Regions from separate parts of the Streptomyces sp. NPDC051636 genome, predicted to be linked through region 2. Evidence: riboswitches for the same ligand, from Rfam matches in the RefSeq annotation. Region 2 holds a riboswitch; the other holds the start of a gene.
What was found. A riboswitch is a leader RNA that binds a small molecule or an ion and turns the genes downstream of it on or off. The one in region 2 is predicted to bind cobalamin.

Region 1: it holds a riboswitch for cobalamin, as region 2 does, so the genes downstream of both, ACIBBH_RS00045 (prenyltransferase/squalene oxidase repeat-containing protein) here and ACIBBH_RS03115 (cobalamin biosynthesis protein) in region 2, are expected to answer to the same signal.

The regions. Positions count from the first base shown of each region.
Region 1 is NZ_JBITDA010000001.1:306-12,181, reverse strand. It holds gene ACIBBH_RS00070 (FAD-dependent oxidoreductase) at 1-260, opposite strand, end outside; gene ACIBBH_RS00065 (MAB_1171c family putative transporter) at 253-1,458, opposite strand; gene ACIBBH_RS00060 (hypothetical protein) at 1,470-2,042, opposite strand; gene ACIBBH_RS00055 (XRE family transcriptional regulator) at 2,078-2,674, opposite strand; partial or broken gene ACIBBH_RS00050 (phosphotransferase) at 2,920-3,605, opposite strand; cobalamin riboswitch at 3,673-3,800, shown strand; gene ACIBBH_RS00045 (prenyltransferase/squalene oxidase repeat-containing protein) at 3,915-5,138, shown strand; gene ACIBBH_RS00040 (SCO2322 family protein) at 5,135-5,773, shown strand; gene ACIBBH_RS00035 (CbiQ family ECF transporter T component) at 5,766-6,842, shown strand; gene ACIBBH_RS00030 (ABC transporter ATP-binding protein) at 6,839-8,494, shown strand; gene ACIBBH_RS00025 (ECF transporter S component) at 8,491-9,396, shown strand; gene ACIBBH_RS00020 (transglycosylase SLT domain-containing protein) at 9,660-10,076, shown strand; gene ACIBBH_RS00015 (YoaK family protein) at 10,199-10,876, shown strand; partial or broken gene ACIBBH_RS00010 (transcriptional regulator) at 11,245-11,876, opposite strand, start outside.
Region 2 is NZ_JBITDA010000001.1:649,912-661,787, reverse strand. It holds gene ACIBBH_RS03135 (alpha/beta hydrolase family protein) at 1-211, opposite strand, end outside; gene ACIBBH_RS03130 (class II aldolase/adducin family protein) at 343-1,011, opposite strand; gene ACIBBH_RS03125 (anion permease) at 1,264-2,520, shown strand; gene ACIBBH_RS03120 (hypothetical protein) at 2,558-2,785, shown strand; cobalamin riboswitch at 2,912-3,054, shown strand; gene ACIBBH_RS03115 (cobalamin biosynthesis protein) at 3,154-4,098, shown strand; gene ACIBBH_RS03110 (cobyric acid synthase) at 4,095-5,603, shown strand; gene cobN (cobaltochelatase subunit CobN) at 5,600-9,250, shown strand; gene ACIBBH_RS03100 (putative cobaltochelatase) at 9,420-11,438, shown strand; gene cobO (cob(I)yrinic acid a,c-diamide adenosyltransferase) at 11,438-11,876, shown strand, end outside.

The sequences.
Region 1 (11,876 bases), 650 kb from region 2:
AACTCCCCGGTGACGCCCGGCAGCAGCTCCTCCAGCGCGGCCACTCCCCCGGACCACAGCAGGTGGGCGTGGCGTGCCTGGGGCAGGCCCTTGCGGTGCTCGGGGCCCTCGGGCAGCTTGTCGCTCTCGATCACCGTGACCTCGTTGAACCGGCTGGAGAGCACGGAGGCGGCGAGCATCCCGGCCGTACTGCCGCCGATGACGATCGCGGTGCGGCGGCCGGTGGCGGTGGGCCGGTGGGGCATGGGGCTCTCAGGCATGGGGGGTGAGACCTTCTGTGGCGGCCGCCTGCCGGCGGAACGTTTCTATGGCCGGCGAGTGGAGACGCAGGGCCTGCGCGACCGACTCCAGCTCGCTGTCCGGGACATCGGGGGCGTCGGCGGAGTGCCCGGGCCGGTCGTACGCGGGCCCCTGATCCCCGCCCGCGGAGCGCAGCGCGTCGACGGCGACCAGGATGTCCACGGCACCCGCGATGCCGCGCGCGGCGGGGTCGGGATGGCCGGCGGCCACGGCCTGCCGGTGGGCCCGTTCGCGCCGGGCTCCGCTCAGGTGCGGGGCGAGCTTGAGCAGGGCGTCGTTGATGGCGGCCCGGCGCAGTTCGAGCCGGAGTTCGGCGCCGCTGACCCGGCCCGTCGCCGGGGCGGACGGGGCTGTGACCGTCAGCAGGGCCTGCCACAGCGGCTCCAGGCGGCGGTGGGTGCGCCGCATCCGCCGGCGCTCCTCCACGAGGGGACCGGCCTGCCCGGCGATGAACCCCACCGCGACGAGGAACGCCTCGGCGATCGCGAACGGCGGCGCGACATACGTCGACAGCCCGTCCCAGTTCCGGCCGCTCCAGCGGGCGCCGATCGCGGCGACCTTGGCGAGGTCGAAGATGAGCCCGAGCGCGTAGGCGACCTGCAGGCACACCACCGCGCGGCGCAGCCAGGTGTCGTGGACCTCCCGGAACCAGGCCCACAGCAGGCTCGCGGCGACCACGGCGGACACCATGTGGGCGACGAGGTAGAGCAGGGCGAACTCGCGCATCCACGGCGTGGTGGCGTAGTAGGTGTCCAGGTCGCGCAGCCGCTCCACGTGGTGGTCGCCGAGGAAGAAGGTCACCCACAGGCCGAGGATGATCAGGCAGTACGCGATCCAGACCGTGCGGGTGCGCCGGCGCCGGGCCGGTGAGGGCGGCTCGCGCCAGGTGATGATCAGCCACAGGCAGGCGCCGCAGTAGGCGCTGAGCAGCGAGTAGACCCAGACGCCCGCGAAGTTCGGCACCCCGGTGAGCGTGTTGATCCGGTGCAGGTTGGCGGGCGGCAGGGAGGCGAAGACGACGGCGCCGATGCCGAGCAGCAGTGCCGTGGCCCGCAGGATCGGGTCCTGCCACGCGCGCCTGAGCAGCGGCAGTTTGATCACGAAGGCGACGGTGAGCAGCACGGCCGGTATGGCGTAGGCGAGGAAGGAGCCCGCCATGTCCCAGCGCATCACGGCCCGCCGACGTTGCCCAGCGAGGACGACAGCCGGTCCGTCAGGGTGTCCTGGGTCGTCCGGCCGGTCGCGGCGCCGGGGCCGACGACCTTGGGGAACTTGGCCGCCAGGCGCAGCCCGCACTCCTCGGCCTCCCACTCGGCCTCGGCGGTCGCGGCGGCCGGGGAACGCGTGGCCATGGCGACCACCCGGTCCCAGGGGATGTCCTCCTCGGCCTGGGACAGCAGCCGGCGGGCGGCGGCGGGCATGCCGTCCGGGTAGTGCACGTCCAGGGTCTGGTAGTAGATGTGGCCGATCTCGTGCCCGGCGATCACGAACTTGTGCGCGCCCGGCGCCCGGTCCTCGACCACGACGATGTACTCGTCGTCCTTGGCGAAGGTGACGCCGGAGACGTCCAGGCCCGGCGGGAAGGCGACGAACTTGAGCCGGACGGGGCGGTCCAGTTGCGGGCTGAGCGTGTCGCACACGGCGTGCAGGAACGCCTCTGGTCCGGTCGGCGGCGTCAGCGTGCGGGCGGTGTCGCGGACGAGCTGGGCGAGGAACCGCTTCGGCGATCTTTTCCGGCTCACTGAGCGTCCTCCGTGTGCGGTGTACGGCACGGGACTCACCCACGCCCCGTCGGGACGTCCGCGTCCTCGGACTTGATGATCATCTCGGCGAGGTCGGCCAGTGTGGCGAGCTGACGGGGATTCATCTGCGGGGCGCGCATCGCCAGTCGCACCAGGCCGCTCTCACGCAGCCGCAGCAGCGGGTCCGCCTGCGCCTCCAGTCCCTGGAGCACCGGCTGCAGGGCCTCGTGGAGGGCCTCCGGTTCGTCCGCGGTGAAGAAGCCGGCGGGCAGGCCGAAGAACCTGCGCAGCCGGTCGGCGTGTTCCAGGCTGGGCATGCCGCTCTTGCGCCACTCGCTCAGCCACTGCCGGCTGGTCCCCGCGATCCTGGCCAGCTCGCCCAGCGAGTAGCGCTTGCCGTCGGGCCGGCGCCGGGTCTCCCGGACGAAGTCCAGCCGCTGCCGCACCCGTTCGGCCAGCCCGGCCTCGGGCACGGAGCCGCCCGAGAGCAGCCGGCAGACCACCTCGGCGGGAATCCCGGTGCGGTACGACAGGTCGCCCACGTCCAGGACCTCCGGCAGCCGGCCCGGCCGTCCGGTGAGCTCCCCGAGCCGCTCCAGTACGTCCGCAAGCGGGGCGTAGGCGTCACTCACCGAGGTCCCCCCTGGGCGTGTCGTCCGTTCCGTGGCTGAGCTGACGCGAGGCTACCCGGTCGCCCGCCGGTCGAGAAGTGATGTCAACGACAACTGCCCATTGAGGCAGCAATCGTTGACAGTTGGGGGTCCGGCGGGACAGGATCACGACGCAAGGTCATGACCCCGGTCCGCTCTCCGCGCACGGGGTCGTGCGCCCTGTTCCCGCCCCGGGTGCTGCCTATGGGGGAGCAGCATCCGGGGCGTTACCCTGCCGCCCGCTCCGGGGTCGCCCGGAACGCCACCGCCCGTACCAACTTCTCCGCGTCTTCCCGCAGTTCGACCTCCCGCGCACTCATCGTCGGATTGGCCGCCCGCCGCCGGGCCTCCGCCGGCCCCTCCTCCGTCAGGTCGGACGGGTCGGCGAGCAGGGCGGTGAGGAGTGCGCGGGCCGGGGTGGCGAGGGGTTCGCCGGCGACGGCGACCCGGGCGAGGATCACCGCGGACATGCCCCGGTCGACGGCGGGCGGGCCGTCCTCGGCGTTGGTCCAGTCGATGACCCGGGGGCCGTCGGGGGTGAGGATCACGTTGTCGGGGTGCAGGTCCAGGTGGAGGACCCGGGGGCGGGGGCGGCGGAGTTCCGGGCGGGGACGGCGGGCAACCGCCGCAGCAGCCGGGCGAGTTCCGCCCCCGCCTCCGCCGCGCCCAGCGAGCCGTCCAGGAGGGCGGCCGGCACCGTCGGCCCGGACAGCCGCTCCCTCACCAGGTCGGTGCGCGAGCCGGAGGGCCGTACCCGGGGCACCGGATACCCGTGCTCGCGCACGTACGCCATCACCGCCCCCTCGGCCGCCGTGTCCCCCCAACCCTCCCGGTCGCGGCGCAGCACCCACGCCGCGTCGATCTCGTACACGTCGGCCGGCCGGCCCGAACTCAGCAGTCTCCCCGTTGGCATCATGGCGCGACCCTGGCCAGGTCGCCTGTGCCTCCGGCTCACAGCCGCCTCTCGGTCTCCGGCTACCGCCGGGTAGAGTGACCCGGGTCGTCATCACACCCGTACGAGGGGAAGCCGGTGCGATTCCGGCGCTGACCCGCAACCGTGAACCGCCCCCTGGCGGTGAGCCGGACCGCCCCGCACGGGACGTGACCGGCTCACGTGCGCGGCGGCCCGCCGCCCACGGCACCGTCGAGGTCTACGGAGCCGAGCCGCCCGGGGTGTCCCGTGCTGCCCGCGCTTCCCTTCAGGGAGAGGCAGTAGCCGACCATGAACGTCCGCCGCAGTGCCGCGGCTCTGGCCGCCGTCGGGGTGATGGCCGCCGCCGCGCCCGCCACAGCCGCGTCCCCTTCCCCCTCCCCGTCGACGGCGCTCCCGTCGGGGCTGTACGGCAGCACGGACCCGAAGTACGACGGCGTCTGGCGCCAGTCCCTCGCGCTGCTCGCCCAGCACACGCTCGGCGTCCGGCCCGCCGCGAAGGCCATCGACTGGCTGGTCGGGCAGCAGTGCGCCAACGGCGGTTTCGCCGCCTTCCGCGCCGACCCCGCGAAGTCCTGCGAGGCCACCACCGCCCAGACCGACACCAACAGCACGGCCGCCGCCGTACAGGCCCTGGCGGCGCTCGGTGAGCACGACGGCGAGGCCCGCAAGGCGGTCACCTGGCTGAAGATGATGCAGAACAAGGACGGCGGCTGGGGCTACACCCCGGGCTCGCCCAGCGACACGAACTCCACCTCCGTGGTCATCGGCGCCCTCACGGCGGCCGGCGAGGACCCCTCCCGACTCCGCACCGAGGGCAGGACCCCGTACGAGCTGCTGGCCAAGTGGTCCCTCTCCTGCGCGGGGGACGACGCCGGCGCCCTCGCCCACCAGCCGGACAAGAGCGGCAAGCTGTCGGCCGACGCGGACGCGACGGCGGCCGGGGTACTGGGCGCGCTCGGCAAGGGCTTCGTGACGACGGCCGGGAAGGCACCGCAGGAGGGCTACGTCTGCGCCGACTCCGACAAGCCGCTCACCCCGCGGGAGATCGCCCGCAACGGCGCCGCGTACCTGTCGGACCAGCTGCACGGCACCGGCCACCTCACCACCAGCCTCGCCGGTGCCAAGGACCAGCCCGACTACGGCAACACCGCGGACGCGGTCCTCGCCCTCGCCGCGCAGGGCTGGACGAAGCAGGCGAAGAAGCCGTACGCCTGGCTGGAGAAGAACTCCGCGCGGTGGGCCAGGCAGAGCGGCCCCGCCGCCTACGCCGAACTGATCTTCGTGGCGCACGCGATGGGCACCGACCCGCGTGACTTCGGCGGTACGGACCTGGTGCGGGCGCTCAACGCGACGGGCCCGGCGCCGCAGCCGGCCCAGGCGACGGGCGCTGACACCGAGCGGGCCGAGCACGAGTCGGGGAGGAGTCTCTGGTGGATCATCGGCACCGGCCTCGTCGCGGGCATCGGCATCGGTTTCCTGCTCAGCGGTCGCCGCAAGAGGCAGCAGCCGTGACCGCCGTCCGCCGTGCCGGGGCGCTGCTCCTGGCCGCCTTCCTGTGCGTGGCCCTGGCGGGCCGGGCCCACGCCACCGGCTACCGCTACTGGTCCTTCTGGGAGCGCACCGGCGGCCACTGGACGTTCGCCACCGAGGGGCCGTCCACCGCCCGCCCTTCCGACGGTGACGTCCAGGGCTTCCGCTTCGCGGTGAGCGAGGACTCCGCCGGCGCCACGCGCCCGCGCGGTACGGCGGACTTCGACTCCGTCTGCGCCAAGTCGCCTGCGCGGGCCGGCCGGAAGCGGGTGGCCCTGGTCCTCGACTTCGGCACGTCCGCCGACGCTCCCTCCGGCGAGACCCCGCCCGCTCGCCGAGCGGCCTGCGCGGTGGTCTCTCCCGACGCGCCGACCGCCGACGCGCTGGCCGCGGTGGCGGGGCCGTTGCGGTACGACTCCCACGCCCTGTTGTGCGCGATCGGGGGGTATCCGGGGAAGGGGTGCGGGGAGCAGGTGGCGGAGGGGAAGTCCCGCCCGGCCGCGACGAAGAGCGAGCCTCAGCACGGTCCGTCGGTGGGTGTGCTGGCGGGCGTGGGTGCCGTGGTCCTGCTGGGCGGCGCCGCGCTGTGGCAGGCACGGCGGCGCCGGGATGCGTAGGGCGCCCCGCGCCGCGGGTGTCCACCCCGGCGCCTGGTGGCTCTGGTCCACAGGCCTCGGCACCGCGGCCACCCGCACCACCAACCCCCTGCTCCTCGCCCTCCTCATCACCGCAACGGCCTACGTAGTGGCCACCCACCGCACCCCCACCCCCTGGTCCCGCTCCTACACCGCCTTCGCCGAACTGGCCCTCGCCGTCCTCCTCATCCGCCTCACCTTCGCGGTAGCGCTCGGCTCGCCCGTCCCCGGCACGCACGTGATCGTCACCCTCCCCGAAGTCGCCCTCCCGCACTGGGCGCAGGGCATCCGCCTGGGCGGCAGGGTCACGGCCGAGGGGCTGCTGTTCGCGCTGTACGACGGTCTGAGGCTGGCCACGCTGCTCATCTGCGTCGGCGCGGCGAACGCCCTCGCCAACCCGGCCCGTCTGCTGAAGTCCCTGCCCGGCGCGCTGTACGAGACGGGCGTGGCCGTGGTCGTCGCCCTCACCTTCGCGCCGAACCTCGTCGCCGACGTCCAGCGCCTGCGCGCCGCCCGCCGCCTGCGCGGCCGTCCGGACCGTGGCGTGCGGGGTCTGCTGCAGGTCGGACTCCCGGTGCTGGAGGGCGCGTTGGAGCGGTCGGTCGCGCTCGCCGCCGCGATGGACGCCCGTGGTTACGGCCGTACCGCCGACGTCCCCGTGCGGGTACGCCGTACGACCGCCGTCCTCACGCTCGGCGGACTGCTCGGCGTGTGCGCGGGAACGTACGGGCTGCTCACCGCCGAAGGCGGCGCCTACGGCCTGCCGGTGCTGCTCGCCGGGGTGGCCGCCGCGCTCGCGGGCCTGCGTCTGGGTGGCCGCCGTACCCTGCGCACCCGGTACCGCCCGGACGCCTGGAACCTGCGCGCCCGGCTGGTCGCCGCGTCCGGCGCGACCGTCGCCGCGCTGCTCGCCCTGGCCTCGGCGCACGACCCCACCGCCCTGCACCCCGGCGTGGTCCCGCTGGTCGCGCCCACGCTCCCGCTGTGGCCCGCGGCGGCCGTACTCCTCGCCCTCCTTCCCGCCTTCGTCGTCCCCAGGGAGCCGTCGTGATCCGCTTCGAGGATGTCTCCGTGACGTACGAAGGGGCACTCGAACCCACAGTCCAGGGTGTGGACTTCGAGGTCCCGGAAGGCGAACTCGTCCTGTTGGTCGGTCCGTCGGGTGTGGGCAAGTCCACCGTGCTGGGCGCGGTCAGCGGGCTGGTCCCGCACTTCACCGGCGGCACCCTGCGCGGCCGGGTCACGGTCGCCGGCCGGGACACCCGTACGCACAAGCCGCGCGAACTCGCCGACGTGGCGGGCACGGTGGGCCAGGATCCGCTCGCGCACTTCGTGACGGACACGGTGGAGGACGAACTCGCCTACGGGATGGAGTCGTTGGGCCTCGCCCCGGACGTCATGCGGCGCCGCGTCGAGGAGACCCTTGACCTGCTCGGCCTGGCCGACCTGCGCGACCGTCCCATCGCCACCCTCTCCGGCGGCCAGCGGCAGCGGGTCGCGATCGGCTCGGTCCTCACCCCGCACCCCAGGGTCCTGGTCCTCGACGAGCCGACCTCGGCCCTCGACCCGGCCGCCGCCGAGGAGGTGCTCGCCGTCCTCCAGCGCCTCGTCCACGATCTCGGTACGACGGTCCTCATGGCCGAACACCGCCTGGAACGCGTCGTCCAGTACGCCGACAGGATCGCTCTCCTGCCCTCCCCCGGCGCCGCGCCGCTCCTCGGCACCCCGGCCGAGGTGATGGCCGTGTCCCCGGTGTACCCGCCGGTGGTGGGCCTGGGCCGCCTGGCGGGCTGGTCCCCGCTGCCGCTGACCGTCCGGGACGCCCGCCGCGGGGCGGGGGACCTGCGGGACCGGCTCGCCGGCCGAACGGCACCCCGGAGCTCGCCGCCGATGAGTCCCGATGCTCCCCGCCGCCGGCGTTTCCGGCGCGGCGCCCCCGCCGCGCCTCTCCCCCGGGTCGCCGAGGTCCGCTCCCTGGCCGTTCGCCGCGCCCGTGTCGACGCCCTCCGCCATGTCGATCTCACCATCGCCCCCGGCGAGACGGTCGCTCTCATGGGCCGCAACGGCGCCGGAAAGTCGACGCTCCTGTCCGCGCTGGTGGGACTCGTCGAACCGTCCGCCGGATCGGTGGCCGTCGGCGGAGCCGTCCCGCACCGCACCCGGCCCCGCGACCTCCTGCGCCGGGTAGGTCTCGTCCCGCAGGAGCCGCGAGACCTGCTGTACGCCGACACCGTGGCCGCCGAGTGCACGGCCGCCGACCGGGACGCGGGCGCGGCCCCGGGTACGTGCCGTGCGCTGGTCTCGGAGCTGCTCGAGGGCATCACGGACGACACGCACCCCCGCGACCTGTCCGAGGGCCAGCGGCTGGCGCTCGCGCTGGCCGTCGTCCTGACCGCCCGGCCTCCCCTGCTCCTGCTCGACGAGCCGACGCGTGGCCTGGACTACGCGGCGAAGGCCCGCCTGGTGGCCGTACTGCGCGGGCTCGCCGCCGAGGGGCACGCCATCGTGCTGGCCACGCACGACGTGGAGCTGGCCGCCGAGATCGCTCACCGGGTGGTGCTGCTCGCCGACGGCGAGGTGATCGCCGACGGTCCGACGGCGGAGATCGTGGTCTCCTCACCGTCCTTCGCACCGCAGGTGACCAAGATCCTGGCCCCGCAACGGTGGCTCACGGTGACCCAGGTACGGGAGGCCCTGTCATGACCGGCTCCCCGCGCCCCGTCCGCCTGGGCCCGCGCTCCCTCGCCGCCCTCAGCCTGGTCAGCGCGGTGGGCGTCGTCGCCTTCGGCTGGCCCTTCCTCGCCCCGCCCACCTCACGGCTCGGCGCCCACGCCCAGGACGCGCCCTGGCTGTTCACGGGGCTGCTGGTGCTGCTGATCGCCGTCGCCGCCGCGACGATCTCCGAGTCGGGCCTCGGCCCGAAGGCGGTGGCGATGCTCGGCGTGCTGGCGGCCACGGGCGCGGCGCTGCGCCCGATCGGCGCGGGCACCGCCGGGATCGAGCCGATGTTCTTCCTGATGGTGCTCAGCGGCCGGGTCCTCGGCCCGGGCTTCGGCTTCGTCCTCGGCTCGGTCACCATGTTCGCGTCGGCCCTGCTCACGGGCGGGGTCGGCCCGTGGATGCCGTTCCAGATGCTGGCGATGGGCTGGTTCACGATGGGCGCGGGCCTGCTGCCGGGCCCGGACCGGCTGCGCGGCCGGGGCGAGCTCGCCCTCCTCGCGGCCTACGGCTGCCTCGCCGCCTTCGCCTACGGCACGGTCATGAACCTCGCGGGCTGGCCCTTCATGGGCGCCCTCGCCTCGGACATCGCCTTCGACGCGCACGCCGCCGTCCCCGTGAACCTGGCCCGCTTCGCCGCGTACTGCCTGGCCACGTCCCTCGGCTGGGACCTGGGCCGGGCGGTCTGCACGGTCGTACTGACCCTGACGCTCGGCCCGACGCTCCTCAGGGCGCTGCGCCGGGCCACCCGCCGGGCCGCGTTCGAGACGGCGGTCACATTCGAGGGACCCGGAACGCACCCGGTACGTCCTCACTCGTGCGCGGACCGTCAGACCCGCGGTGAAGCGGCCCACATGACGCACGTCACCTACGATGCCACCCCGTAGTGCGACTTGTCCGATATGTCCACACACGCACCCCCTCTGACCTGCGCTTTGAGAGCCAGTTCACACAGCAGACCTTTCTCTTCTATCCGGCCACAACTAGTAAAAGGGGTCATTGCGGACCCCTTCCGAGCCTGCTTGTCTGGAGCAGTCGCCAGGCGCCGACGAGCCCCCACGGGCCGCGGCGCCGACGTACGCCCTCACCCCGCACCGCGTGGTTCCGGCATACGTCCGGCGCTCCCTGTCCCCGTCAGAAGAGGTTCGCTGTGTCCGTCTCCTTCATCCGTCGCATCGCTTCCCCGAAGAAGGCCCTCACCTCCGCCGCCGTGGCCGCCGCCACCGCAGGCATGGTCCTGACCTCGGCTCCGGCCCACGCGGCGGCCGCCACCGCGCCCGCCCAGGCCCAGGCGATCGCGCACCGGCTGATCCCGGACGCCGCGCAGTTCAACGCGTTCAACAACATCGTCAAGCGCGAGAGCGGCTGGAACGTCACCGCCACCAACTCGTCCTCCGGCGCCTACGGCCTGGTCCAGGCCCTGCCGGGCACGAAGATGGCCTCGGCCGGCTCCGACTGGAAGACGAACGCCGCCACCCAGATCAAGTGGGGCCTGGACTACATGAACTCCCGCTACGGCAGCCCCGTCGCCGCGTGGAAGTTCTGGCAGGCCAACGGCTGGTACTGAGCCGTTCTCCCACTGAACCACCTCACCGCACCCTCGCCCCGCGCCCGGCGAGGGTGCGCGCGTACATACGGGACGCGTGGTGGACTGGTAAGCGCCCTGCCCGTCCGGCCGCCGGAGGACGCATGACAGCGCGGACACGGACGAAGGGCCCGGAGTTGCGCGGAGTGCGCCTGGTCGTCGTGCTGCTGGTGCTGACCGTGGTGAGCGGTCTGATCGACGCGGTCAGTTATCTGGGCCTCGGCCACGTCTTCACGGCGAACATGACCGGCAACGTGGTGGTGCTGGGCTTCGCCGCCGCCGGAGCACCCGGCTTCTCCGTACCGCACACGGCCACCTCGCTGGGCTGCTTCCTGGTGGGCGCGGTGGCCGGGGGCCGGATCGCGGCCCGGTACGGCGGCGGGTCCCGCCGGACCTGGGCCCGGGTGATGCTCGCCACCGAGGCACTGCTCGTGGGCGCGTCGGCGGCGGTCGCCTTCGTCGCACCGACCGGCACGGCCTACGCCCTGATCGCCCTCACCGCCCTCGCCATGGGGATGCGCAACGCGACCGTGCGCAAGCTGGGCGTGCCCGACCTCACGACCACCGTCCTGACCATGACCCTGACCGGCCTGGCCGCCGACTCCCCCGCCGGCGACGGCTCCGGCCACCGCCACCCACGCCGCACCGCCTCGGTCATCGCGATGGCCGCGGGCGCCGCACTCGGCGCCTGGCTGGTCCTCCACCACGGCCTGGCCCTGCCCCTGCTGGTCGCGGCGCTGGCGGCGGGGGTGCTGGCGCTGGCGGCGTCGGGGCGGGAGTAGACCGGTGGCCCGTCGTGGTCAGCAGGGTGCAGTCACCCGGCGGTGGCCAGGCGGCGCTGAAGCTCCTCCTGCGAGACGTCTTCCAGACGGGTCGGAAATACCCACATGTGACCCGAAGGGTCCTTGAGGATGACGGTGCGGTCACCGTGGAACATGTCCTTCGGCGGCTGGGGGTCTCAGCGCCGGCGGCCTCCGCGCGCTCCGCCAGGCTGTCGACGTCCGGCACGAAGACATGCAGCGTGACGGACGTACCCCCGCCGAGCGAGGTCGGCGCGGCGAAGGAGGCGGCGGCCTCCGCCTCGTCCACGCCGGCGTCGCCCAGCATCAGGGCGGACCGGGCATCCGCCCGGTGATCCACACGCAAGCCCCTAGCTGTCGTACGGGACCCAGGCACGCCCGCCTGCGTCGTTCGTGCCGTACCAGTAGCGCGGCATTCCCTTGATGCTGGTGGTGTGGAACGGGCGGCCGTGGTCGTCGATGCGGATCGTGCCGGTGCGGCCCTGGGAGGACCAGTCGAGTTCGAGGTACCAGCGGGCGTCGTAGGTCTGTGTCGTCGCGTCGACCAGCAGCACCTCCGGGTCCTCGGCGGAGACGCGGTACGGGAAGTGCACGGCCGGGATGGTGTGTTCGCTGTCGGCGCCGTCCCTCGGGCGGGCGATGGGGCGGTCGACGTCGAGGTTCACGGTGAAGCGGCGGGGCGTGAGCTCGCCGCCGCAGCCCTGGTCCATGGCGTACGCGCTCCCGGCGGCCGGGCTGCCACGGCTGACGATGCGGACGCGGAGCGCCTCCAGGACCACGGCCGTGGACGACCGCCCCTGCACCGAGATCTGCACCATCGTCTGCCGCCCGTGCACCGCGCCCTGCGTCGCCGCCCACGCTCCGGCGTCCTGCTGCACCGGCGGCGGAGGCACCTGCGCGGGCGGCTTGTCGATGACGTAGTCGTGGCCGCAGCCCATGTCCCAGACCTGGGAGTCGGCGCTCCAGGTGAGGGGCAGGCCGG
Region 2 (11,876 bases):
CCAGCCCGTAGGTGCCGGGGCGCAGCGAGGCCAGGTCGCGGGTGAGCGAGATGCGGCCCGCGGCCGTGGCGTGCACGGTGAGCCGGGGCTCGGTGGGCAGGGGCCTGCCGGGGACCGCCTTCAGCGCGGCGTCGCTGGCCATCCGGCCGACGGCCACGCCGGCCGCCAGGACGGCGGCGACGGCGGAGGCCGCCGCTGTGACGGTGCGCACGGGTCCAGTGTCCCGGCGGGCCGCCCTGCCGGCCAGCGGGAGGAAGGGTCGGGGTGACATGTCCTTGCGGGTTCCAGCCTGAGGCACTCTTCAATCCCCGGGCGGCCGGGCGGGGCGGGTACCCGCGGTGGTCACCCCCGCTGCCCGTACCCCCGCAGCTTCTCCCCCGCCTCCGCCAGCTGCTCGGAGGTCAGCAGGGAGGGCGTCAGCCCGGGTACCGAGGACGCCGTCAGCCACAGGCGGCACATCCATTCCAGCTGGGCGGTGCGGTCGTAGGCCTGGTCGAGGGTGGCGCCGCAGGTGATCGTGCCGTGGTTCTGCAGGAGGCAGCCGGAGCGGTCGGCGAGGGCGCGGAGCATGTTCCCGGCCAACTCCTCGGTGCCGTACGTCGCGTAGGGGGCGACTCGGACGGTGCCGCCGAGTGCGCAGGACATGTAGTGGACCGCCGGGAGTTCGGTCACGAGGGTCGAGACGGCCGTGGCGTGGACGGCGTGGGTGTGGACGACGGCGCGGGCGTCGGTGGTGCGGTACACGGCGAGGTGCATGGGCAGTTCGCTGGTCGGGACCAGCGTGCCGAGCACCTGCCGTCCGGCGAGGTCGACACCGGTCACGTCGTGCGGTGTCAGCCGGTCGTACGGGACGCCCGACGGTGTGACCAGCACGGTGTCCCCCACGCGCACCGACACGTTGCCGGACGTGCCGACGACGAGTCCGTCGGCCACCGTCCGCCGGGCCGTCGCCACCAGCGCCTCCCAGGCCCGCGACTCCGCCTCGCGCACGCCTCTGCTCTCTTCGCCCATGCCGTGATCCTGCCAGCAGGTCGTGGCAGCCCGCCGCGTGACCAGAATCTCTTCGACGGCTCCGCGACCCGGCCGACGTCCTCCACCCGGGACCGCCGGCCAAGGGGCGCCCGGGCCGTTTCGCGCCGCCGCGCCGGGGCGGAGCGGTCACTCCCCTGTAATGACACCGTGACGCCCGTCTCAGTTCACCTTCCGTTCACTCAGGTTGCCTACGGTCGTCCAGCCAATGACCTCGAACGATTGCCTGGGTAAATGGAAAGCTTCTCGCTGATCCTCGCGATTGTGGTGGTAACCGCACTCGCGTTCGATTTCACGAACGGTTTCCACGACACCGCCAACGCGATGGCCACCACCATCTCGACCGGTGCGCTCAAGCCCAAGGTCGCGGTGGCCATGTCCGCCGCCCTCAACCTTGTAGGCGCCTTCCTCTCCGTGGAGGTCGCCAACACGATCTCCAAGGGTCTCGTCGACGAGAACGGCATACGTCCCGAGGTCATATTCGCCGCCCTGGTGGGCGCGATCCTCTGGAACCTGCTGACCTGGCTGGTGGGACTGCCCTCCAGCTCCTCACACGCCCTCATGGGCGGCCTGATCGGCGCCACCGTCGCCTCCGCCGGCACGGGAGCCGTCCACGGTGACGTCCTCGTCACCAAGGTGCTGCTCCCGGCGGTCGCGGCCCCGGTGGTCGCGGGTGTGGCGGCGATGTTCGCCACCCGGTTCTCCTACGCGATCGGCAAGAACACCGACGGTGAGGCCGCCCGCAAGGGCTACCGCGCCGGGCAGATCGCCTCCGCCGGCCTGGTGTCCCTCGCGCACGGCACGAACGACGCGCAGAAGACCATGGGCATCATCACCCTCGCCCTGGTCGCCGGCGGCTCCATCGCCCCCGACTCCAACCCTCCCACCTGGGTGATCCTCTCCGCGGGCATGGCCATCGCGCTCGGCACCTACCTCGGCGGCTGGCGCATCATCCGCACCATGGGCAAGGGCCTGACCGAGCTCCAGCCGCAGCAGGGCTTCGCCGCCCAGACCAGCGCCGCGACGGTCATCCTCGCCTCCTCCCACCTGGGCTTCTCCCTCTCCACCACGCACTCCGTCTCCGGCTCCGTGATGGGCGCGGGCCTGGGCCGCAAGGGCGGTGTGGTCCGCTGGTCCACGGCCACCCGCATGGTCGTCGCCTGGGTGCTGACGCTCCCGGCCGCCGCCCTGGTCGGCGCGCTCGCCGAGACCGTGACGGACCTCGGTGACTGGGGCACCGCCCTGGTGGCGGTCTTCCTCGTGGCCTCCAGCGCCGCGATCTGGAAGGTCTCCCGCCGCGAGGTGGTCGACGCGAGGAACGTCAACGACACTGCGGAGCCGGCCGGCGTGGTGACCACGGCGATCGCCGCCGTGACCCCGCCCCCGGTGGGCACCGTGTCCGAGGACCTGACGGCCACGATCCCGTCCCCGGCGGCGCCCGTCGTCGCCCCCGCCGCCGACCCGGCGACCCCGCCGGCCGCCGCCGTCTGACCCCGGTCACCCCGGTCCACAAGAAAGCAGCACTGTTATGAAGATCGACTGGGCAGCCCTCGGCTCCGTCTTCGGCGTCAGCCTCACGGTCACCCTCGGCCTGGTGGCCCTCTTCACCCTCGGCGTCACCGGCCTGTCGCGCCGCGAGCGCGCCGCCGCGCAGGGGAACTCGGCGGCGCTCGCCGTCACCGGCGCGTACGTGTGCTTCGCGGGGTGCGCGGCCGCGGTGGCGTACGGCATCTACCTGATCATGGCGAAGGCCTGACCGAGGTCGAGAGGCTCCTCCCTGATGTCCTCGGGGGGAGCCTCTCGCATGCCGTCACACCGTTCCGAGCGGTGCCGATGTGGGCCTCAGCACACTCTCCCCGCGCAGGTCAACAGCAAGTTGACGGCCCTTCCGGGGGCATGGTGGACTGCCGGAGCCATGTACGGCGGCAAGAGAGGAAGCCGGTGCGAATCCGGCGCGGTCCCGCCACTGTCACCGGGGTAGGAAGCCCCGGGAGCCAGGAACTCTCACCGCCGGTCTCGTCGAACCAGGGCGCGGACACCCTGAGTGAGGACATATCGCCATGCTCGCCTGCCGTTTGAGGTACAGCACCAGGTCACTGCCCGACCCCTCGGCCGGCTGAGCCGATGCGTGCCGATCGCGTCTTCGCGTACGGCGCCGCCGCCGGCCTCCTCGGTGACCTGCTCCTCGGCGACCCGCGCCGCGGGCATCCGGTCGCCGCGTTCGGGCGGGCGGCGGGGGCCGTCGAGCGGGTGTTGTGGCGGGACCACCGGGGGTGGGGCGCGCTGCACACCGCGGTGTGCGTGGGCGGTGCCGTATCGCTGGGGGCGCTCGCCGCGTCCGCCGTACGTCCCTCCCGTACCGCCTCCGTCGCGCTGACCGCCGCCGCCACCTGGGCCGTCGTGGGCGGGGCGTCCCTGGCGCGCGAGGCCCGGGGCATCGGGCGGGCGCTGGAGGCCGGGGACGTCGAGGGCGCCCGGGCGCGGCTGCCGCACCTGTGCGGGCGGGATCCGCAGGCGCTCGACGCCGACGGGATCGCCCGGGCCGTCGTCGAGTCCGTCGCCGAGAACACATCCGACGCCGTGGTGGGGGCACTGGTGTGGGGCGCGGTGGGGGGTGTGCCGGGGCTGCTCGGGTTCCGGGCCGCCAACACCCTCGACGCCATGGTCGGGCACAAGTCGTCCAGGTACCGGCGGTTCGGGTGGGCCTCCGCCCGGCTCGACGACCTCGCGGGGTGGCCCGGAGCGCGGCTGACCGCCGTACTGGCCGCCGTGGCCGGGGGCGACCCCCGGGGTGCCGTACGGGCCTGGCGTGCCGACGCGGCCGGGCATCCCAGCCCCAACGCCGGGCCCGTGGAGGCGTCGTTCGCGGGGGCGCTCGGCGTGCGCCTGGGCGGGACCCTGTCGTACGGGGGGCGGGTCGAGCACCGGCCCGTGCTCAACGGGGCCACGGGGCGCGCCGTCGCCGGCCGTGACATCGAACGGGCCGTACGGCTCTCCCAGCGTGTCAGCCTGCTCGCGCTCGGCGTCTGTGCCGCCGCGCGCGTCATCGCGAAGGGGCGTACGTCATGAGTGGTGGTCTCCTCGTCGCCGGCACCACCTCCGACGCCGGCAAGAGCGTCGTCACGGCCGGGATCTGCCGGTGGCTGGTGCGGCAGGGGGTCAAGGTCGCGCCGTTCAAGGCGCAGAACATGTCCCTCAACTCCTTCGTGACCCGCGAGGGCGCCGAGATCGGCCGGGCGCAGGCCATGCAGGCGCAGGCGTGCCGCGTCGAGCCGACCGCGCTGATGAACCCCGTGCTGCTCAAGCCCGGCGGCGAGCAGAGCAGTCAGGTGGTGCTGCTCGGCAAGCCCGTGGGCGAGCTGAGCGCGCGCGGCTACCACGGCGGGCGGCAGCGGAAGCTTCTCGGGACCGTGCTCGACTGCCTCGCCGAGTTGCGGGGCACGTATGACGCGGTGATCTGTGAGGGGGCCGGTTCGCCCGCCGAGATCAATCTGCGGCGGACCGACATCGTGAACATGGGGATCGCGCGCAACGCGCGCCTGCCCGTGCTCGTCGTCGGCGACATCGACCGCGGGGGCGTCTTCGCCTCCTTCTTCGGGACCGTCGCGCTGCTGTCGCGGGAGGACCAGGAACTGGTCGCCGGGTTCCTCGTCAACAAGTTCCGCGGCGACGTCGGCCTGCTGGAACCCGGCCTCGACATGCTGCGCGGGCTCACCGGGCGGCGGACCTACGGAGTGCTGCCCTTTCGGCACGGGCTCGGCATCGACGAGGAGGACGGCCTTCGCGTGTCCCTGCGCGGGACGGTCCGCGAGTCGAACGTCGCCCCGCCCGTCGGCGAGGACGTGCTGCGCGTCGCCGTGTGCGCGATCCCGCTGATGTCCAACTTCACCGACGTGGACGCGCTGGCCGCCGAACCGGGCGTCGTCGTGCGGTTCGTGGACCGGCCCGAGGAACTGGCCGACGCCGACCTCGTCGTCGTCCCGGGCACGCGCGGGACCGTACGGGCGCTCGAGTGGCTGCGGGAGCGGGGTCTCGCCGAGGCGCTGGTCCGCAGGGCCTCCCAGCAAAGGCCCGTACTCGGCATCTGCGGCGGCTTCCAGATCCTCGGCGAGCACATCGAGGACGAGGTCGAGTCGCGCGCCGGCCGGGTCCAGGGGCTCGGACTCCTTCCCGTCCGCGTGCGGTTCGCCCGTGAGAAGACCCTCACCCGGCCGGTCGGCGAGGCCCTCGGCGAGCACGTCGAGGGGTACGAGATCCACCACGGAGTCGGTGACGTGACCGGCGGTGAGCCCTTCCTGGACGGCTGCCGGGCCGGCCAGACCTGGGGCACCCACTGGCACGGCTCGCTGGAGTCGGACGGCTTCCGGCGTGCTTTCCTGCGCGAGGTGGCCGCCGCCGCGGGCCGCCGCTTCGTGCCCGCCGCCGACACCTCGTTCGCCGCGCTGCGCGAGGAGCAGCTCGACCGGCTCGGCGACCTGATCGAACAGCACGCGGACACGGACGCGCTGTGGCGGCTCATCGAGTCGGGCGCGCCGCAAGGACTGCCCTTCATTCCACCGGGAGCGCCCGCATGAGCACAGTGTTGTTGTTGTCGACCGCCGACACCGATCTGCTGGCGGCGCGGGCCTCCGGCGCGTCCTACCGGATCGGCAACCCGACCCGGGTCGACGTCGCCGGGGAACTGCCGGAGCTGCTGCGGGGCGCCGACATCGCCGTCGTACGGCTGCTCGGCGGAAAGCGCGCCTGGGAGGACGGGCTCGCCGCCCTCAGGGCCTCGGGCGTGCCGACCGTGCTGCTCGGCGGGGAGGCCGTGCCCGACGCGGAGTTGATGGCCGAGTCGTCCGTGCCCGCGGGTGTCGTCGCCGAGGCCCTGAAGTACCTGGTCGAGGGCGGCCCCGCCAACCTCACCGAGCTCGCCCGGTTCCTGTCCGACACCGTGCTGCTGACCGGGGAGGGGTTCCTCGAGCCGCAGAAGATGCCGGAGTACGGCGTGCACGGCGAGCGTGCCTTCCTGGCGGGCCGCCCGACCGTCGGCGTGCTCTTCTACCGGGCCCACGAACTGAGCGGCAACACCGCCTTCGTGGACACGCTGTGCGACGCGATCGAGGCGCGGGGCGCGAACGCGCTGCCGGTGTACTGCGGTTCGCTGCGCGGGGCGGACGCCGGGCTGTACGAGATCCTGGGCAGGGCCGACGCCCTGGTGGCCACCGTCCTCGCCGCGGGCGGCACGCACGCCTCGCAGGCGTCGGCGGGCGGTGACGAGGAGGCCTGGGACATCGGGGCGCTCGCCGACCTGAACATCCCCGTGCTGCAGGGCCTCTGTCTCACCTCCTCGCATGCGGCCTGGGACGAGTCCGACGCCGCCCTCTCCCCCATGGACGCGGCGATGCAGGTCGCGATCCCGGAGTTCGACGGTCGCCTCATCACCGTGCCGTTCTCCTTCAAGGAGCAGGGCCCGGACGACGTCCCCGTGTACGCCGCCGACCCCGAGCGGGCCGCGCGGGTCGCCGGAATCGCCGTACGCCACGCGCAGTTGAAGCACAAGGCCAACGCCGACAAGAAGATCGCGCTGGTCTTCACCGCCTACCCGACCAAGCACTCCCGCGTCGGCAACGCGGTCGGCCTGGACACCCCCGCCTCGGCGGTACGGGTGCTGGACGCGCTGCGGGACGCCGGGTACGTGGTCAACAGCTACCCGGACAACGGCGACGAGCTGATCCACCGGCTCATCGAGGCCGGCGGCCACGACGTCGAGTGGCTCACCGAGGACCAGCTGGCCGCCGCGCCCGCGCGCGTGCCGCTCGCCGACTACCGGGCGTGGTTCGACAAGCTCGACCCCGAGCTGCGGGACGGCATGCTGGAGGCGTGGGGCGAGCCGCCGGGCAGCCTGTACGTCGACGGCGACGACATCGTGCTCGCCTCGCTCCGGTTCGGGAACGTCGTCGTGATGATCCAGCCGCCGCGCGGCTTCGGCGAGAACCCGATCGCGATCTACCACGACCCCGACATGCCGCCGTCCCACCACTACATGGCGGCCTACCGCTGGCTGGAGAGCAGCTTCGGCGCCGACGCGATCGTCCACATGGGCAAGCACGGCACGATGGAGTGGCTGCCGGGCAAGGGCCTCGGGCTGTCGGGCGGCTGCGCGCCGGACGCCGTCCTCGGCGACCTGCCCCTGATCTACCCCTTCATCGTCAACGACCCCGGCGAGGGCACCCAGGCCAAGCGGCGCGGACACGCCACCGTCGTCGACCACCTGGTGCCGCCGATGGCCCGCGCCGACACCTACGGCGACCTGGCCAAGCTGGAGCAGCTGCTCGACGAGTACGCGCTGGTCTCCGACCTGGACCCGACGAAGGCGCCGGCCGTGCGGGCGCAGATCTGGACCCTCGTCAAGGCCGCCGAGCTCCACCACGACCTGCACGTGGACGAGCAGCCGGACGACGACGAGTTCGACGAGTTCGTCATGCACATCGACGGCTATCTGTGCGAGATCAAGGACGTGCAGATCCGCGACGGCCTGCACATCCTGGGCGGCGGCCCGGTCGGCGAGCCGCGCGTCAATCTCGTCCTCGCCGTGCTGCGCGCCTCGCAGGTGTGGGGCGGGCAGGCCAACGCGCTGCCCGGGCTGAGGGCTTCGCTGGCGGCTCACTTCGGGCTGGTGGAGAAGGAACTGCTGGCCGAGCCGGGGACGCCGGTGAAGGTGCCGGTGGAGCTGACGGACCTGGTGGAGGGCCCGGCGCGGACGGCTGCCGACGCGGTCGACCTGCTGGAGCAGCTGTGCCGGCGGGTCGCGGAGGGCATGGAGTCCGTGGCGTGGAACGCCGCGGATGTTCCCGGTCTCGTCCGTGACGTCCTCGGCACCGACCTCCCCGAGGCCGTCGCCGTGCTGGAGTTCGCCTGCACCGAGGTCGTACCCCGGCTGGCGAAGACGACGGACGAGATCGGCCACATCCTCCGCGCGCTGGACGGCGGTTACGTCCCGGCTGGCCCGTCCGGATCGCCGACGCGCGGACTGGTCAACGTCCTGCCGACCGGCCGTAACTTCTACTCCGTCGACCCCAAGGCCATCCCGTCCAGGCTGAGTTGGGAGGTCGGGCAGTCGCTCGCGGACTCGCTGGTCGCGCGCTATCTGCAGGACACGGGCGAGTACCCGAAGTCCGTCGGCCTGACGGTCTGGGGCACATCGGCCATGCGCACCCAGGGCGACGACATCGCCGAGATCCTCGCCCTGCTGGGCTGCCGCCCGGTCTGGGACGACGCCTCGCGCCGGGTGACGGGCTTCGAGGTGGTCCCCCTGGCGGAACTGGGCCGGCCGCGCATCGACGTCACGGTCCGCATCTCCGGCTTCTTCCGGGACGCGTTCCCGCACGTCGTCGGGCTGATCGACGACGCGGTACGGGCGGTGGCCGAGCTGGAGGAGCCCGCCGAGTCCAATTTCGTACGCGCGCATGTCGAGCAGGACGCGGCCGGGCACGGCGACCGGCGACGGGCGACGGCCCGTATCTTCGGCTCCAAGCCGGGGGCGTACGGCGCGGGTCTGCTGCCGCTGATCGACGCGCGCAACTGGCGGTCGGACGCGGACCTCGCCGAGGTGTACGCGGTGTGGGGCGGTTACGCGTACGGGCGCGGGCTCGACGGGCGGGCCGCCCGGGGGGACATGGAGACGGCGTTCAAGCGCATCGCCGTGGCCGCCAAGAACGTCGACACCCGCGAGCACGACCTCGTCGACGCCGACGACTACTTCCAGTACCACGGCGGCATGGTCGCCATGGTGCGGCACCTGACGGGGGCCTCCCCCGAGGCGTACGTCGGCGACTCGGCCGTGCCGGACCAGGTGAAGACCCGCACGCTCGGCGAGGAGACCCACCGGGTCTTCCGCGCCCGCGTGGTCAACCCGCGCTGGATGGCGGCCATGCGGCGGCACGGCTACAAGGGCGCCTTCGAGATGGCGGCGACCGTCGACTACCTCTTCGGCTACGACGCCACCGCGGGCGTGGTCGACGACTGGATGTACGAGAAGCTCAGCGCGGAGTACGTCTTCGACGCCGAGAACCGGGACTTCATGAAGAAGTCCAACCCTTGGGCGCTGCGCGGCATCACGGAACGCCTCCTGGAGGCGGCCGACCGGGGGCTGTGGGCGGAGCCGGACCAGGAGACCTTGGACCGGCTCCGGGCGACCTACCTGGAGCTCGAGGGCGATCTGGAGGGAGACGGGTGATCTCCCCGGAAACCCCCGCAGTGGCGGGGAGCAACGTGCGCGGACGGCTGTCGGTTGGGCAGTGCCCGGAACACCCCCACGTCGGCGGGGATCCGCCTCACACGTCGGCAGCCGTGTGCTCGGCGCCCGGCCAACTCGGACACCAGCCACTCAAAGGAGTGATCCAGGCATGAGCACGCCCTTTCCCTTCACTGCCGTCGTCGGGCAGGACGATTTGCGATTGGCCCTGCTCCTCAACGCGGTGAGCCCTGCCGTGGGCGGCGTCTTGGTGCGGGGAGAAAAGGGGACGGCGAAGAGCACGGCGGTACGTGCCCTGTCGGCGCTCATGCCGCAGGTCGACGTCGTCTCCGGGTGCCGTTTCTCCTGCGACCCCGGGTCCCCCGACCCCGCCTGCCCGGACGGGCCGCACGAGCCCGGGGCGTTCGAGTCCCGGCCGGCCCGGATGGTCGAGCTGCCCGTCGGTGCCTCCGAGGACCGGCTGGTCGGCGCCCTCGACATCGAGCGGGCGCTGGCGGAGGGTGTGAAGGCCTTCGAGCCGGGGCTGCTCGCCGACGCGCACCGGGGGATCCTGTACGTCGACGAGGTCAATCTCCTGCACGATCACCTGGTCGACCTGTTGCTGGACGCCGCCGCGATGGGCGCCTCCTACGTCGAGCGCGAGGGCGTCTCCGTCCGGCACGCGGCGAAGTTCCTGCTCGTGGGCACCATGAACCCCGAAGAGGGCGAACTGCGCCCGCAGTTGCTGGACCGGTTCGGGCTGACCGTGGAGGTCGCCGCCTCGCGGGAACCGGACCAGCGGGTCGAGGTGGTGCGGCGGCGGCTGGCGTACGACGACGATCCCGCCGCCTTCGCCGCGCGGTGGGCGGAGGAGGAGGCCGCCGTACGGGCGCGGATCGTGGCGGCGCGGGAGCTGTTGCCGTCGGTGCGGCTGGGCGACGGGGCGCTGCGGCAGATCGCGGCGACCTGTGCCGCCTTCGAGGTGGACGGCATGCGGGCCGACATCGTGATGGCCCGTACCGCGACGGCGCTGGCCGCCTGGGCCGGGCGGACCGACGTGCTCGCCGAGGACGTGCGGCAGGCGGCGCTGCTCGCGCTGCCGCACCGCAGGCGGCGCAATCCCTTCGACGCGCCGGGCCTCGACGAGGACAAGCTCGACGAGACGCTGGAGCAGTTCGGCGACTCCTCCCACGACGAGGACCCCGACCCGGACCCCGACGGTCCCGGCGACGGGGGCGGGCAGCCTCCCCAGGGCGACGGCGGCCCGCAGGGCGGTGACACCGGCGCGCGTCCCGAGGCCGGTGAGGGCGGGGAACCGCAGGCTTCCGGCGCGGGGGCGGGTGAGCAGGCCCCGGCGCGGGCATCCGAGCCCTTCCGCGCCAAGACGCTCAGCGTTCCCGGCATCGGCGAGGGTGCCGCCGGGCGGCGTTCCCGGGCGCGGACCGAGCACGGGCGGACGACCGGGGCCCGGCGCCCGCGGGGCACGCTGACCAAGCTGCACCTGGCGGCGACCGTGCAGGCCGCCGCCCCGCACCAGCGGGCACGCGGCCGGTCCGGGCCGGGTCTTGTCGTGCGGCGGGACGATCTGCGGCAGGCGACCCGGGAGGGGCGCGAGGGGAACCTCGTGCTGTTCGTGGTGGACGCCTCCGGGTCGATGGCGGCGCGGCAGCGGATGAGTGCCGTGAAGGGCGCCGTGCTGTCGCTGCTCCTCGACGCCTACCAGCGCCGGGACAAGGTGGGGCTGGTGACCTTCCGGGGGAAGGACGCGCAGGTCGCCCTGCCGCCCACCTCCTCCGTGGACACGGCGGCGGCCCGGCTCGAGTCGCTGCCGACGGGCGGGCGGACACCGCTGGCCGCCGGGCTGCTCAAGGCGCACGAGGTGCTGCGGGTGGAGCGGCTGCGGGATCCGGTGCGGCGGGCGCTGGTCGTGGTGGTGACCGACGGGCGGGCCACCGGCGGTCCTGAGCCGGTGGCCCTCGCCGGGCGGGCGGCGCGGCTGTTCGCGGCCGGGCAGGTCGCCTCCGTGGTCGTCGACTGCGAGTCCGGGCCGGTGCGGCTGGGGCTCGCCGGGCAGCTCGCGGGTGAACTGGGGGGTACGGCGGTGACGCTCGACGAGTTGCGGGCGGACTCGATCGCCGGGCTGGTCAGGGATGTACAGGGGACGCAGGGGACTTCGAGGAGGGCCGCGTAATGCCGCAGGGACAGCCGAGTGTCGTACCGGACGACGGGCTCACGACCCGGCAGCGGCGGAACCGGCCGCTGGTCGTCGTGCACACCGGGATCGGCAAGGGCAAGTCGACCGCCGCGTTCGGGCTGGCGCTGCGCGCCTGGAACCAGGGGTGGCCGATCGGGGTGTTCCAGTTCGTCAAGTCGGCGAAGTGGAAGGTCGGCGAGGAGAACGCGCTGCGCGTCCTCGGTGCCTCCGGGGAGGGCGGGAGCGTCGACTGGCACAAGATGGGCGAGGGGTGGTCCTGGGTCCAGCGTGATGAGCAGCTGGACAACGAGGAGAAGGCCCGGGAGGGCTGGGAGCAGGTCAAGCGGGACCTGGCCGCCGAGACGTACAAGCTGTACGTGCTGGACGAGTTCGCCTACCCCATGCACTGGGGGTGGGTCGACACCGACGAGGTCG